2 regions of the Streptomyces sp. WMMB 714 genome follow, and region 2 is predicted to be linked to the other one. Evidence: predicted binding sites of a transcription regulator. Region 2 holds the regulator's gene; the other holds the start of a gene.

Region 1 (7,830 bases), on a different contig from region 2:
AGCACCCCGAACCGACCCCTCAGCACCTCGACGGGGCCTCAGCGGACGACGACGACCTTCGTGCCGATGGTGGCGAAGAGCCACATGGCCTCGCCGTCCTTCTTGCGCTCGCGGATGCCGCCGGTCGTCTTCCCCGGCTCCGGGTCGGGCAGCGAACCGTCGAGCGCCGCGCTGAACCCTATGGTCGTGCCCTGGCTCGTCGCGAAGCGCACCACGTTCTCGACGGGCACGCCGTCGGAGCCGGTCACGTGCGAGGCGCGGGACTCGACCTTGTACGCGCCGGGGTCGGGGTCGACCGAACTGGGCCGGACCTCGAAGGTGCGCTTCACCTTCTCGTTCGCGCCGACGAGCCAGACACGGTCCTTGCCGAGGGAGTAGACGACGCGCTCGCCCGTGCCGGACGACGCGGGGGGCCCGCTCGGCTTCCGCCCCTCGTCCTTCTCGCCCTTGGAGGGCTTGCGGGAGGAGGAGTCGCCGGACGACTCCGCCGAACCGGCCTTCATGCGGTCGTGCGCGGCGTCCGCCTGGTAGGCGAAGAACCCGATGACCGCGAAGGCCGCCGCCGTCAGACCGGCCACGACCGCTCCCGCGCTGCTGCCCCGTGCCACTGTGTGCGCCGCCTCTCCGATGTCCGCCTCCGCCGCGGGGCCTGCCGGCGACCCGCCTGCGAGCGCCCCCGCCGCGCTGGGGACGACCGTAGCAGTCGGCGCCGGGAGCCCGCGCCGAGCGCCCGGCCGCCCTCAGGGCACGGAGCCCCGGCTTCCGGCGCGCGGCCGGACGGTGCCGTATCCGGCCGGCGCACCGCCCGGTAACGCCTGGTGAGCCGCGCTGCCCCGGCCCGCCGAGTCACCCGAAAGCGTCGCGTAGGGGACCCCGGGTCAAGCCGCCCGCAATCCGCCGTAGGCTGGCTTCCGTGCTGCTGCTCGCTCTCGACACCGCCACGCCCGCCGTCACCGTCGCGCTGTACGACACGGACGGGGACCGCGTGCTCGCCGCCGCGGACCAGATCGACGCCCGCCGCCACGGCGAGCTGCTGCTCCCCACCGTCGACCGCGTGCTGCGGGACGCGGGGCGCACGCTGCACGACGTGGGCCGCATCGTCGCCGGTGTCGGCCCCGGCCCGTACACGGGTCTGCGCGTCGGCCTCGCGACGGCGGAGGCGTTCGGTGCGGCCCTGAGCATTCCTGTCCTGGGACTGTGCACGCTCGACGGCATCGCCTACGCCTCCGGCCTCGACGTCCCCTTCGTCGTCGCGACGGACGCCCGGCGCAAGGAGGTCTACTGGGCGCGGTACGCGGACTGCCGCACGCGGACGGACGGCCCCGCCGTCGACCGCCCCGCCGAGCTGCCCGACGACGTGGCGCAAGCGCCGGCCGTCGGTGCGGGCGCGCGGCTGTACGAGGAGACGTTCAAGGGCCTGCGCACGGATCTGCCGCTCGACCAGTCGGCCGCGGCGCTCGCGTGCCTCGCCGGCGAGAAGCTGGCGAAGGGCGAGGAGTTCCTCCCTCCGCGGCCGCTCTACCTGCGCCGCCCCGACGCCCGCGTCCCCGCCAACTACAAGGTGGTCACGCCGAGGTGACCGGAGCGGGTGCCGGCGCGGACGCGGGCGTCGAACTCCGCGAGATGCGCTGGTGGGACATCGAAGGCGTCCTCGAGCTCGAAAGGGCCCTCTTCCCGGAGGACGCCTGGTCGGCCGCTCTGTTCTGGTCCGAACTGGCCCACGCGCGCGGCCCGGACGCCACTCGCCGCTATCTCGTGGCCGAGGCGCCCACCGGGCGGGGCCCCGTCCTCGTCGGGTACGGCGGACTGGCGGCGGTCGGCGGCACCGGCGACATCCAGACGATCGGGGTGCTGCCCTCCCACCGCGGAACGGGCCTCGGCGCCCGCCTGCTGCGCGCCCTGCTCGACGCCGCCGTCGACCGCGCCTGCCACGAAGTGCTGCTGGAGGTCCGCGTGGACAACGCCCCGGCCCAGCGCCTGTACGAACGCTTCGGATTCACCGCCGTCGGGGTACGCCGCGGCTACTACCAGCCCGGCGGCGTCGACGCCCTGGTGATGCGTCTGGAGCTCTCCGACACCACCCCGTCCCTCTCCGAAGGAACCAGGAGCCATGGCTGACGAACCACTCGTCCTCGGAATCGAGACCTCGTGCGACGAGACCGGCGTCGGCATCGTCCGCGGCCACACGCTGCTCGCCGACGCCGTCGCATCGAGCGTGGACGAGCACGCGCGCTTCGGCGGCGTGGTGCCCGAGGTGGCCAGCCGGGCGCACCTGGAGGCCATGGTCCCCACCATCGAGCGCGCCCTGCGCGAGGCCCGCGTCTCCGCGTCCGACCTGGACGGGATCGCCGTGACGGCCGGACCCGGGCTGGCGGGCGCCCTGCTCGTGGGCGTCAGCGCAGCGAAGGCGTACGCGTACGCCCTCGGCAAGCCTCTCTACGGCGTGAACCATCTGGCCTCGCACATCTGCGTCGACCAGCTCGAACACGGAGCGCTGCCCGAACCGACCATGGCGCTGCTCGTCTCCGGCGGGCACTCGTCGCTGCTGCTCGCGCCCGACATCACCGCTGACGTGCGCCCCCTCGGCTCCACGATCGACGACGCGGCGGGCGAGGCCTTCGACAAGGTCGCCCGCGTGCTCGACCTCGGCTTCCCCGGCGGCCCCGTCATCGACAGGTACGCCCGCGAAGGCGACCCGGAGGCCATCGCCTTCCCGCGCGGCCTGACCGGCCCCCGCGACGCTCCGTACGACTTCTCGTTCTCCGGCCTGAAGACGGCCGTCGCACGGTGGATCGAGGCCAAGCGCAACGCGGGGGAGGAGGTGCCCGTCCGGGACGTGAGCGCCTCCTTCCAGGAAGCGGTCACCGACGTGCTCACGCGCAAGGCCGTCCGCGCGTGCAAGGACGAAGGCGTCGACAACCTGATGATCGGCGGCGGTGTCGCCGCCAACTCCCGGCTGCGCTCCATGGCCGAGGAGCGCTGCGCCGCGGCCGGCATCACGCTGCGGGTGCCGCGTCCCAAGTTGTGCACCGACAACGGTGCGATGGTCGCGGCTCTGGGCGCGGAGATGGTCGCCCGCCGCCGGGCCCCCTCCGACTGGGACCTGCCCGCCGACTCCTCGCTGCCCGTCACGGAGCCGCACCTGCCGGGCAGCGGCACGCCCGGAGGGAACGCGCCCTCGCACGGCGGCTCCCGGGGCGGCACGGGCAGCCACGAGCACGGCAGCACACACGACCACGACCACGACCACGTGCACGAGCTCAGCCGGAAGAACCTCTACTCATGACGGTCGCGCTGATGTGGGAGGCGAAGGCCGCGGAGGGCCGCGGCGGCGACCTCCTGGAGTGGGCGCGGGCAAGCGCGCTCGAACGGCGACCGGCTCGCCGTGAGCACTACACGGCGCCCGGCGGACGCGTGCTCGTCATCACCTGGTGGCCGACCGGACTCTCCGCCGAGCTGCCCGAACTCCCGGACCCGCCGGCGGAGTTGACGGCCCGTCCCGTTCACCGCTGGCGCTTCGAGCAGGTCTGACCCGTCAGGAGGGCACGTCGACGCGGAAGCGTGTTCAGGCAGCCGGCCCGGACCGCAGCGGATGCCCCAGCAGCATCGTGGGCGCCCCCGCGACGCGCGTCAGGAAGACGGTGCACGAGCCCGGCCCCTCCAGCCGGAGCTTCTTGCGCAGTTCGGCAGGGTCGACGGCGGAGCCGCGCTTCTTGATGGTGGCCGTCCCGACGCCCCGGTCGCGCAGCACGGCTCGGAGCCGCTTCAGGTTGAACGGCAGGACGTCGGTGATCTCGTACCCGGTCGCGTACGGCGAGACGTGTGCTTCGTCGCCGGTCACGTAGGCGATCGTCGGATCGATGAGGTGGCCCCCGAGCTGTTCGGCGGCCTCGGCCACGAGGTGGGCGCGGACGACCGCGCCGTCGGGCTCGTAGAGGTACCGGCCCATCGGCCCCGCGGGCGGATCCGGCAGCCCGCGCGAGGAGAGGGTGTGCGGGCCGGGCAGCAGCGTCGCCCGTACGGGTGGTGTCTCCGTCGCGCTGCCGGTGCCGGAATCGGGGATCTCCCCGAACCAGAGCACCGCCTCCTTCACCTCGCCCCCGACGGAGATCCACTCCGCCGACGCGTCGTGCGGGACCGCCTCGTGGGGGATGCCGGGCGCCACCTTCAGCGCTGCGCGCGAGACGCGCCCGGCCACCTCCACCGCCCACGACAGCGGAGGGGAGTATGCCTCGGGGTCGAAGATGCGGCCCCTCCCGCCCCGGCGGGCCGGATCGGCGAACACGGCGTCCATGCCCGAGATGTCGGCGTCCCCGACGTCCTGGCAGCGGACCTCTATACGGTCCGCCAGGCCCAGAGCGGCGGCGTTCGCCCGTGCCACGTCGCAGGTCAGCGGGTCGCGGTCCACGGCGAGCACCCGCACGCCGGCCCGCGCCAGTGCGATGGCGTCGCCACCGATCCCGCAGCACAGATCGGCCAGTTCGCGCACCCCCGGCTCCCCGTCGCCCCCGGCGAAACGCGCCGCCCTGTACTCGGCGACAGCGGCGCGCGTCGACTGTTCGAGACCGTCGGGAGTGAAGTACATCCGCGCCGCGTCCCGCGCGCCGAACTTCGCCACGGCCCGCTGCCGCAGCCGCGCCTGTGCGAGCGCGGCCGAGACGAGCTCCGGCGGGTGGCCGCGCCGCAGCCGGGTCGCGACGGCCAGTTCGTCCTCCGGCCGGTAGTCCTCCAACGACGCGAGCAGCGCCTGTCCTTCGTCGCCCTGCAGCGCGGCGAACGCCTCCCGATCCACGTGCTCATTCTCCCTCCCCGCCGCCCTTCCGCGGTCGGCGGGGAGGGCCTCGCCGCGCCACGCGGATCGCGGGCGCCTGGCACTCTGGTTGACGGAGTGCTAACCGCGGCATAATGTCGGCGCTGGCACTCTCCCTGGGTGAGTGCCAGCTATGAGCGACAGGAAGATCCGGCACCCGCGACGACGGATCGACCGACTCGCCACCCCAGACATAAGACCCCGTGATGAGATCTCCGAAGGGGGAGGTCGGATCGTGACGACCGCCAGCAAGGTTGCCATCAAGCCGCTTGAGGACCGCATTGTGGTCCAGCCGCTCGACGCTGAAGAGACCACGGCCTCGGGCCTGGTCATTCCGGACACCGCCAAGGAGAAGCCCCAGGAGGGCACGGTCCTGGCTGTCGGCCCGGGCCGCTTCGAGAATGGCGACCGCCTGCCGCTCGACGTGAACGTCGGCGACATCGTGCTCTACAGCAAGTACGGCGGCACTGAGGTGAAGTACAGCGGCGAGGAGTACCTCGTCCTCTCGGCTCGCGACGTTCTCGCGATCGTCGAGAAGTAAGTCACCGAAGCCGGAAGACACTTCTGATCCGCGCCCCGGTCCCTCCCGCATCACGAGATGTACCGGGGGTCCGGGGCGCGGTTCGTTCGAGAGGACTCAACAGCTCCCATGGCGAAGATTCTTAAGTTCGACGAGGACGCCCGCCGCGCCCTCGAGCGGGGCGTGAACGCACTCGCCGACACCGTCAAGGTCACCATCGGCCCCAAGGGCCGCAACGTCGTCATCGACAAGAAGTTCGGCGCCCCGACCATCACCAACGACGGCGTCACCATCGCCCGCGAGGTCGAGGTCGAGGACGGCTACGAGAACCTCGGCGCGCAGCTGGTGAAGGAGGTGGCGACCAAGACCAACGACATCGCGGGTGACGGCACCACCACCGCCACCGTGCTCGCCCAGGCACTGGTCCGCGAGGGCCTGCGCAACGTGGCCGCCGGCGCCTCCCCCGCCGCCCTGAAGAAGGGCATCGACGCCGCGGTCAAGGCCGTCTCCGACGACCTGGTCGCCAACGCCCGCCCGATCGACTCCAAGGAGGACATCGCCTCCGTCGCGGCCCTGTCCGCCCAGGACAAGCAGGTCGGCGAGCTGATCGCCGAGGCGATGGACAAGGTCGGCAAGGACGGCGTCATCACCGTCGAGGAGTCCCAGACCTTCGGCCTGGAGCTCGACTTCACCGAGGGCATGGCCTTCGACAAGGGCTACCTCTCGCCGTACATGGTGAGCGACCAGGAGCGTATGGAGGCCGTCCTCGACGACCCGTACATCCTGATCCACCAGGGCAAGATCAGCTCCATCCAGGACCTGCTGCCGCTGCTTGAGAAGATCATGCAGGCCGGCAGCTCGAAGCCGCTGTTGATCATCGCCGAGGACGTCGAGGGCGAGGCGCTCTCCACCCTCGTCGTGAACAAGATCCGCGGCACGTTCAACGCCGTCGCCGTCAAGGCGCCCGGCTTCGGCGACCGCCGCAAGGCGATGCTCGGCGACATGGCGACGCTCACCGGCGCCACCGTGATCGCCGAGGAGGTCGGCCTCAAGCTCGACCAGGCCGGTCTCGACGTGCTCGGCTCGGCCCGCCGCGTCACCGTCACCAAGGACGACACGACGATCGTCGACGGTGCCGGCAAGAGCGAGGACGTGCAGGGCCGCGTCGCTCAGATCAAGAGCGAGATCGAGGTCACGGACTCGGACTGGGACCGCGAGAAGCTGCAGGAGCGTCTGGCCAAGCTGGCCGGCGGCGTCTGCGTCATCCGTGTCGGTGCCGCCACCGAGGTTGAGCTCAAGGAGAAGAAGCACCGTCTGGAGGACGCCATCTCCGCGACCCGCGCCGCGGTCGAGGAGGGCATCGTCGCAGGTGGTGGCGCCAGCCTCGTGCACTCCGCCAAGGTGCTGGAGGGCTCGCTCGGCAAGGCTGACGACGAGGCCACCGGTGTCGCCGTCGTCCGCCGCGCCGTCGTCGAGCCGCTGCGCTGGATCGCGGAGAACGCGGGCCTCGAGGGCTACGTCATCACCTCGAAGGTCTCCGACCTCGACCGCAACCAGGGCTTCAACGCGGCGACCGGCGAGTACGGCGACCTGATCAAGGCCGGCGTCATCGACCCGGTCAAGGTCACCCGCTCCGCGCTGGAGAACGCCGCCTCGATCGCGTCGCTGCTGCTGACGACCGAGACGCTGGTCATCGAGAAGCCGGCCGACGAGGAGGAGTCCGCGGGCGGCCACGGCCACGGCCACGGTCACTCGCACTGACGTCCGTCCGTGCCCCGCTCCCTCCGGGAGCCGAGAGGCCCGGCACTCCGGGAAACCGGGGCGCCGGGCCTCTTCGCGTGCGCCCGGGGCGGCGCGGCCACCGCACGCCCCCGGGCGCTCTGTTCAGCGCGGTGCGTAGCGGCGGCCCGTGCTGGAGGACGCACGGGCGAGCACGCCGCGCGGCAACAGGTTGGCCGCCCCCATCAGCACCTTGTACCGGACGCCGGGGATGGAGAGGGTGCGGCCGCGGGCCAGGTCCCTGACCGCCGCGCCGGCCACCTTGTCGGCATCCAGCCACATCCATCCGGGGACGGCGCCGGCGTCCATGCCGGCCCGCTTGTGGAACTCCGTACGCACGAAGCCGGGGCACAGCGCCATCAGCCGCACGCCCGAACCGGCCAGGTCCTTCGCCACGCCCTGCGTGAACTGCACCACCCACGCCTTGCTCGCCCCGTACGTCCCGCGCGGTACGAAGGCCGCGAGCGAGGCGACGTTCACCACACCGCCCCGGCCCCTGGCACGCATGCTCCCGGCAGCCGCCGAGGTCAGCCGCAGCACGGCCTCGCAGTGCACCTTCAGCATCGTCAACTCGTCCTCGACGGAGACCTTCAGGAAGGTGTCCCTGTTGGCGAACCCCGCGTTGTTGACGAGGAGATCGACGGGCCGGTCCTGCTCGGTGAGCCGCTCCTCGACGGTGGAGATGCCCTCTTCCGTCGAGAGGTCGGCGACCGCCACCGAC
Region 2 (7,830 bases):
GTGCTCTCCGCACGGCGCTACACCCGGCAGGCGACCATCAGCCGGGTGCTCCAGCGTGGTCTGCTGCCGACCGGTGACGTGGCCATCCCCGGCGTGGCGACCTCGGTCGTCTACGAACCCGCGGGTGAGGGCTCGTGGGCCGGGGGCGACTTCTACGACTTCTTCGAAGTGGGCGACGGGCGCTGGCGGTTCGCGCTCGGCGACGTGTGCGGGAACGGCCCCGAAGCCGCCGTCGTCACCGGTCTGGCCCGGCCGGTGCTGCGGCTGCTGGCACGCGAGGGGTACGACGTCCGGCAGGTCATGGACCGCCTCAACCGGGAGGTGGGCGAGCAGACCCGGTTCCTGTCACTCGTCTACGGGGAGCTGGCGCCCCTCCCGGACGGCGGCGTGGAGTGCACGCTGGTGTGCGCGGGCCATCCGCTCCCCCTGGTGCGGACGCTCTCGGGCGAGGTGCGGGCGGCGGCGGAGCCGCAACTGCTGCTCGGCGTCGTGGAGGACGTCGGCTACGAGAGTCAGAGCGTGGTCCTGCGGCCGGGCGAGACGCTGCTGTGCGTGACGGACGGAGTCACGGAACGGCGGTCCGGCGCCCGGCAGTTCGACGACGGCGACGGCCTGTCCGCGGTGCTGGCCGGTTGCGGGGGACTGTCCGCCGCGGCGACGGCCGAGCGGGTCCGCCGCGCGGTCCACGACTTCGGGGACGGAGCCCCCGTGGACGACCTGGCGATGCTCGTACTGCGGGCACGCGAACCGCGGGCACGCGAAGAGGGCTGATCCGGCCCGCCGGCCCTGGGCTCGTGCCGCACGCGCGGTCCCGCCGGGCCGCGCGAGGGTCAGTCGACCAGGTCGCGCACGACGGCGTCGGCCAGCAGCCGCCCCCGCAGCGTCAGCACCGCCCGCCCCCGCTCGTACGGCCCGGCTTCGAGCAGGCCGTCGGCGAGCGCACGCCGGGCGGCGGACGCACCGTCCGGAGCGAGCAGGTCCAGCGGGCAGCCGGCCTCGAGGCGCAGCTCCAGGAGGATCCGCTCCACGCGCCGGTCCTCCGGACCGAGGACCTCGCGGCCCGCGCCGGGGGAGCGGCCCCCCGCCAGGGCCTGCGCGTAGGCCGCCGGGTGCTTGACGTTCCACCAGCGCACCCCGCCCACGTGGCTGTGGGCGCCCGGTCCGCCGCCCCACCAGTCCGCGCCCGTCCAGTACAGCTCGTTGTGCCGGCAGGGGGCGGAAGGGTCGTTCGCGGCAGCCCAGTTGGAGACCTCGTACCAGGTCAGGCCCGCGGCGGTGAGCGTCTCGTCCGCGATGAGGTAGCGGTCCGCGTGCACGTCGTCGTCCGTCATGGGGACCTCGCCGCGGCGGATGCGGCGGGCGAGCTGCGTGCCCTCCTCGACGATCAGGGCGTAGGCCGAGACGTGGTCGGGCGAGGCGGCGAGAGCCGCGTCGAGGGAGGCGCGCCAGTCGTCGTCCGTCTCGCCGGGCGTTCCGTAGATCAGGTCGAGGTTGACGTGGGTGAAGCCGGCGGCTCGTGCCTCCTTCACGCACGCCTGCGGGCGCCCGGGGGTGTGGGTGCGGTCCAGGACCTCCAGGACGTGGGCGCGTGCGCTCTGCATGCCGAAGGAGATCCGGTTGAAGCCCGCGGCCCGCAGCTCCGCCAGGTAGCGGGCGTCCACCGATTCGGGGTTCGCCTCGGTCGTCACCTCGGCGCCGGGCGCCAGCCCGAACTCGTCCCGCACGGCGGAGAGCATCCGCGCGAGGTCGCCGGCCGGGAGGAGGGTCGGTGTGCCGCCGCCGACGAAGACCGTCTCCACGGGGCGCGGATCGTCCCCGAGCACCTTGCGGGCGAGGCGGATCTCGTCGGTCAGGGTCGCGGCGTAGTTCTCGCGGGAGGCGAGGACGCCCCCGGCACCGCGCAGCTCGCCTGCGGTGTAGGTGTTGAAGTCGCAGTAGCCGCAGCGTGTGGCGCAGTACGGCACGTGCAGGTAGAAGCCCAGGGGCCGGTCTTCGCGGCCGGCCAGGGCTTCCGGCGGCAGTGCGCCGCTCTCGGGCACGGGCTCGCCGTCGGGCAGTGCGGAGGGCATGCGCCCCATTGTCCGTGACGGGCGGACGGTCCACGACGACGGGCGGGCGCTCCGCTGCGGCGGACCGTCCGGCAAGCGGGGACGGGCCGGGCCCGGCGGGCGCCGCGAGGGCCTGGCGGCCGGGCCCCGCGGCTCAGGAGAAGCCGACCGTCACGTGGTCGATGAGCTGCTCGACCCTGCCGAGCAGCGCCGGCTCCAGATCGCGGTAGGTCCGCACGCGGCCGAGGATGCGCTGCCACGCCGCCCCCGTGTTCTCGGGCCAGCCCAGCGCCCTGCACACGCCGGTCTTCCAGTCCTGCCCGTGCGGCACCCGCGGCCAGGCGTCGATCCCCACGGACGACGGCTTCACGGCCTCCCAGATGTCGATGTAGGGGTGGCCGACCACCAGGACGTGGTCGCCAGTGACCTCCGCCGCGATGCGGGACTCCTTCGACCCCGGCACGAGGTGGTCGACCAGCACGCCGAGGCGCGCGTCCGGGCCCGGGTCGAACTCCCGCACGACGGCGGGAAGATCGTCGACGCCCTCCAGGTACTCGACCACCACGCCCTCGATGCGCAGATCGTCGCCCCAGACCTTCTCGACAAGCTCCGCGTCGTGCCGCCCCTCGACGTAGATGCGGCCCGCACGCGCCACTCGGGCCCGGGCCCCCGGCACCGCCAGCGATCCCGACGCGGTGCGCCGGGGCGCCGCCGCGTCCCCGCTTCCGGCACGGGCGCCGCCGGAAGGCCGCTGCGGCCCGACGAGCGTGACCGTCCTGCCCTCCAGCAGGAAGCCGCGCGGTTCCATGGGGAAGACGCGGTGCTTGCCGAACCGGTCCTCGAGGGTGACGGTCGGCCCCTCCGCCGTCTTCTCCGTGCGGATCACCGCGCCGCAGTAGCCCGTGGTGATCTCCTCCACCACCAGCCCCGGGTCGGCCGGGACCTCCGGCACGGGCTGCCGCTTCTTCCACGGCGGGGTCAGGTCGGAGTCATAGGAACGGCTGCGCATGACGGCATTCTTCACGACCGAGCGAAGCGCCGCGCCAGACCGTCCCGTTGCGCGCGTACGAAAGCCGCGTCCACGACGGCGCCGTGCCCCGGCACGTACAGCGCGTCCTGCCCGCCGAGCGACAGCAGCCGGTCCAGGGTGGCAGGCCACAGGGCGGGCGCGGCGTCGGGGCCGGCCTGCGGCTCACCGGACTCCTCGACGAGGTCTCCGCAGAAGACGACCGTCCTGCCGTCCGCGCCGCCCTCGCCCGTGCCGCGCACCACGACCGCCAGATCGTGCGGGCTGTGCGCGGCGCCCAGGTCCACCAGCACCACCTCCCGCCCGCCCGGCGACAGCGTGAGCTCGCCGCCGACCGTGTGCCCGGGCACGACCAGGGACTCCGCCGACGCCGCCGCCTCATCCCCCGGCATGCCGTGGTGCTCCGCGTCCTGGCGCAACTCCTCGCGGGCGCCGGCCAGATGGACGTCCATGCCGCCGGCCGCGTAGATCCGCGCCGCGGTGAACGACGCCGCCCCCAGTACGTGGTCGAAGTGCGGATGCGTGAGCACCACACGGGTCACGGGCAGCCCGAACATGCCGAGCAGCTCGTCGCGGACGCGCGCGCCCTCCTCGACGCTCGCTCCCGCGTCCACCAGCAGCAGCCCCGACGTGCCGCGCACCGCGCCCACCGTCGCGTCCCAGCGGGGGAGCCGGCGCCGCACCACACCCGGCGCCAGCTCCTCCCAGCCGCTCGCGGAGCGCACACCGGCCGCGGGCGTTCCCGCGTCTTCCATGTCTGCGGCCATGCGGTGACGCTAACGGGAGTCCCCGGAATCCGTGCGCGCGGTACCTTCAATCGGGCGGCTCTTGCCCCGGCCACGGCTACCGGCCGTACACTGACCCAGGGGATCTGGCACTCCGTCGGGGAGAGTGCCAAGGACGCAGGAGACGGCCGGCGGCCGGAGGCACTGCGCCCCCAGTGCGAGCGCGGCAAGGCTGGACGGGAGGTGTGCGCGTTGCTCAGTGAACGCAGGCTCGAAGTTCTGCGCGCGATCGTCCAGGACTACGTGGGCACGGAGGAACCCGTGGGTTCCAAGGCGCTGACGGAGCGGCACAACCTCCAGGTCTCGCCGGCGACGGTGCGCAACGACATGGCGGTCCTGGAGGACGAGGGGTACATCGCGCAGCCCCACACCAGCGCGGGCCGTATCCCGACGGACAAGGGCTACCGCCTCTTCGTCGACAAGCTGGCCGGCGTGAAGCCGCTGTCCTCCCCGGAGCGCAAGGCGATCCAGAACTTCCTCGAGGGCGCCGTCGACCTCGACGACGTGGTGGGGCGCACGGTGCGTCTGCTGGCGCAGCTGACCAGGCAGGTCGCCGTCGTGCAGTACCCGTCGCTGACCCGCTCCACGGTGCGGCACGTCGAGCTGCTCTCGCTCGCCCCGGCCCGGCTGATGCTGGTGCTGATCACCGACACCGGCCGTGTCGAGCAGCGCCTCGTCGACACCCCGGCCCCGATGAGCGAGGACTCCCTCGCCGATCTTCGCGCACGGCTGAACAGCCGGGTCGTGGGTCAGCGCTTCACGGACGTACCCTCCCTGGTGCAGGACCTTCCGGAGGCTTTCGACGGCGACGACCGGGGCACGGTCTCGACCGTGCTCGCGACCCTGCTGGAGACCCTGGTCGAGGAGACGGAGGAGCGGCTGATCATCGGCGGCACCTCCAACCTCACCCGCTTCGGGCACGACTTCCCCCTGACGATCCGGCCGGTGCTGGAGGCGCTGGAGGAGCAGGTCGTGCTGCTGAAGCTGCTCGGAGAGGCGAAAGACCCCGGAATGACCGTAAGAATCGGGCATGAGAATGCCCACGAAGGGCTGAGTTCCACGTCGGTGGTTTCGGTCGGCTACGGTTCGGGCGACGAAGCAGTCGCCAAGCTCGGCGTGGTCGGACCGACCCGCATGGACTACCCCGGAACGATGGGAGCTGTACGCGCAGTGGCACGGTACGTCGGACAGATCCTCGCGGAGTCGTAAGTGGCGGCGGACTACTACGCGGTCCTCGGCGTGCAGCGCGACGCCTCGCAGGACGAGATCAAGAAGGCCTTCCGCAGGCTGGCGCGCGAACTGCACCCGGACGTCAATCCGGACCCGAAGACGCAGGAGCGGTTCAAGGAGATCAACACCGCTTACGAGATCCTCTCGGACCCGCAGAAGAAGCAGGTCTACGACCTCGGCGGCGACCCGACGGGCGGTGCCGGCGGCGCTGGCGGCGGCTTCGGCGGAGCGGGCTTCGGCAACTTCTCCGACATCATGGACGCCTTCTTCGGGACGGCCTCGCAGCGGGGCCCCAGGTCCCGTACGCGGCGCGGCCAGGACGCCATGATCCGGCTCGACATCGACCTGGAGGAGTCGGCCTTCGGCACCACGAAGGAGATCCAGGTCGACACGGCGGTCGTCTGCAACACCTGCAGCGGCGAGGGCGCGGCGCCCGGCACCTCGGCGCAGACCTGCGACATGTGCCGCGGGCGGGGCGAGGTCTCCCAGGTGACGCGCTCCTTCCTGGGCCAGGTCATGACGTCGCGTCCGTGCCCGCAGTGCCAGGGGTTCGGCACGGTCGTGCCGACGCCCTGCCCCGAGTGCGCCGGCGACGGCCGCATCCGTTCGCGCCGCAGCCTGACGGTGAAGATCCCCGCGGGCGTGGACAACGGCACCCGCATCCAGCTCGCGGGCGAGGGCGAGGTCGGCCCGGGCGGCGGCCCGGCGGGCGACCTGTACGTCGAGATCCACGAGAAGTCGCACTCGACGTTCCAGCGGCGGGGCGACGACCTGCACTGCACGGTGACCATCCCCATGACGGCGGCGGCGCTCGGCACGAAGGTGCCGCTGGAGACGCTGGACGGCGTGGAGGAGGTCGACATCCGCCCGGGTACGCAGTCCGGCCAGTCGATCCCGCTGCACGAGCGCGGCATCACGCATCTGCGGGGCGGCGGGCGCGGCCAGCTGATCGTCCACGTCGAGGTGACGACGCCGAACAACCTGGAGCCGGAGCAGGAGGAGCTGCTGCGTCGGCTGGCGAAGCTGCGCGGCGAGGAGCGGCCCACCGGGCAGTTCCAGCCCGGCCAGCAGGGGCTCTTCTCCCGTCTCAAGGACGCGTTCAACGGCCGCTGAGCGGCGGCGGGTTGACGTCCACGCGGATTCGGGCCGCCCCGCCGCGCCCACCCGGCCGGTGCCTGCGCGGCGGGTGCCGGGCTCTCCCGGGGCGGCGGGCTCCGGGGCGGGGCGGTACCCGCGAGGCGTGGATGTGCCGCGTGGCAGGATGAACGCATGTCCATCCCGCTGAGCGCGCTCTCCGACTTCACGGAGCATCCGATCGTGCAGGCACCCATGGCGGGCGGCGTGTCCTGTCCGGAACTGGCGGGCAAGGTCAGCGAGTCGGGCGGACTGGGCTTCCTCGCCGCCGGCTACAAGACGCCGGAAGCCATGTACGAGGACATCAAGCAGCTGCGCGGACTCACCCAACGCCCGTTCGGCGTCAACCTGTTCATGCCGCAGCCCGACCACGCCGACGCGGGCTCCCTGGAGCGCTACCGCGCCCAGCTCGGCGGCGAGGCGATGTGGTACGAGACGGAGCTCGGCGACACGGACCACGCCACCGACGACGCCTACGAGGCGAAGCTCGCGATCCTCTTCGACGACCCCGTCCCCGTCGTCTCCTTCACCTTCGGCTGCCCCACGCGGGGCGTGCTGGAGCGCTTCCACAAGCGCGGCACCTACACGGTGGTGACGGTCACCTCCGTCGGTGAGGCGCAGGTCGCGGAGTGGTCGGGGGCCGACGCCGTCTGCGTGCAGGGCACCGAGGCGGGCGGCCACCAGGCCACCCACCGCGACGACCCGCAGGAGGACGGCACCGGCAGCGCCCTCGGCCTGCTCTCGCTCGTGGAGCACGTCAAGGACGCGGTGCGGCTGCCCGTCATCGCGGCGGGCGGTGTCATGCGCGGCCGGCAGATCGCCGCCGTGCTCGCGGCGGGGGCCGTCGCGGCGCAGCTCGGCACGGCCTTCCTGGTGTGCCCGGAGTCGGGTGCCGACCCGGTGCACAAGGAGGCCATGACGAACCCGCTCTTCAACCGCACCGCGATGACACGCGCGTTCACGGGACGTCCCGCGCGCGCACTGGTCAACCGCTTCCTGAGGGAGCACGGCCGGTACGCCCCGGCCGCCTACCCCCACGTGCACCATCTGACGGCGAGCGTGCGGAAGGCGGCGGCCAAGGCGAAGGACCCGCAGGGGATGGCGCTGTGGGCGGGGCAGGGCCACCGGCTCGCGCGGGACCTCCCGGCGGCGCAGCTGATGGACGTCCTGGTGACGGAGCTGACCGTGGCCCGCGAGGCGCTGCTGAAGCGCGGCGTCCCCGGGAGCGGGGCATGACGGCCCCGGTCTTCCTGGCGGACGGCGGGGAACTGGCGGACGCCCTGCGCTCCGGCGGCGGCACCGTCGTACTGGAGGGCCCGGAGGGGCGGCACGCGGTGTCCGTGAAGCGGCTGCGGCCGGGCGAAGAGGTCGTACTGACGGACGGCGCGGGGGCGGGCGTCGCGGGCACCGTCGAGAACGTCTCGGGCAAGGACCGCCTGGAGGTGGCGGTCACCTCCGTACGCACGGAGGCGGAGCCCAGGCCCCTGATCACCGTCGTGCAGGCGCTGCCGAAGGGCGACCGCGGCGAGCTGGCCGTGGAGATGCTGACCGAGACGGGGGCGGACCGGATCGTGCCGTGGGCCGCTTCGCGCTGCGTGACGCAGTG

The links. Region 2 encodes HrcA, which represses chaperone genes, less so after heat shock. Its sites were predicted from a motif close to TTNGCACTCNGNNNNNCNGAGTGCNAA; they were not measured.
Region 1: groES (co-chaperone GroES) is a predicted target of HrcA. The motif match lies at 4,869-4,895, and genes of this name have one in related genera.

Annotation. Positions count from the first base shown of each region.
Region 1 covers NZ_FMHJ01000019.1:62,726-70,555, forward strand. Annotated here, with positions in the region: gene H181DRAFT_RS27015 (hypothetical protein) at 39-608, opposite strand; gene tsaB (tRNA (adenosine(37)-N6)-threonylcarbamoyltransferase complex dimerization subunit type 1 TsaB) at 914-1,579, shown strand; gene rimI (ribosomal protein S18-alanine N-acetyltransferase) at 1,624-2,118, shown strand; gene tsaD (tRNA (adenosine(37)-N6)-threonylcarbamoyltransferase complex transferase subunit TsaD) at 2,111-3,286, shown strand; gene H181DRAFT_RS27035 (hypothetical protein) at 3,283-3,531, shown strand; gene H181DRAFT_RS27040 (class I SAM-dependent methyltransferase) at 3,566-4,792, opposite strand; gene groES (co-chaperone GroES) at 5,043-5,351, shown strand; gene groL (chaperonin GroEL) at 5,460-7,091, shown strand; gene H181DRAFT_RS27055 (SDR family NAD(P)-dependent oxidoreductase) at 7,215-7,830, opposite strand, start outside.
Region 2 covers NZ_FMHJ01000003.1:347,754-355,583, reverse strand. Annotated here, with positions in the region: gene H181DRAFT_RS06940 (SpoIIE family protein phosphatase) at 1-771, shown strand, start outside; gene hemW (radical SAM family heme chaperone HemW) at 831-2,069, opposite strand; gene H181DRAFT_RS06930 (DUF3097 domain-containing protein) at 2,203-3,057, opposite strand; gene H181DRAFT_RS06925 (MBL fold metallo-hydrolase) at 3,069-3,842, opposite strand; gene hrcA (heat-inducible transcriptional repressor HrcA) at 4,053-5,069, shown strand; gene dnaJ (molecular chaperone DnaJ) at 5,070-6,203, shown strand; gene H181DRAFT_RS06910 (nitronate monooxygenase) at 6,360-7,460, shown strand; gene H181DRAFT_RS06905 (16S rRNA (uracil(1498)-N(3))-methyltransferase) at 7,457-7,830, shown strand, end outside.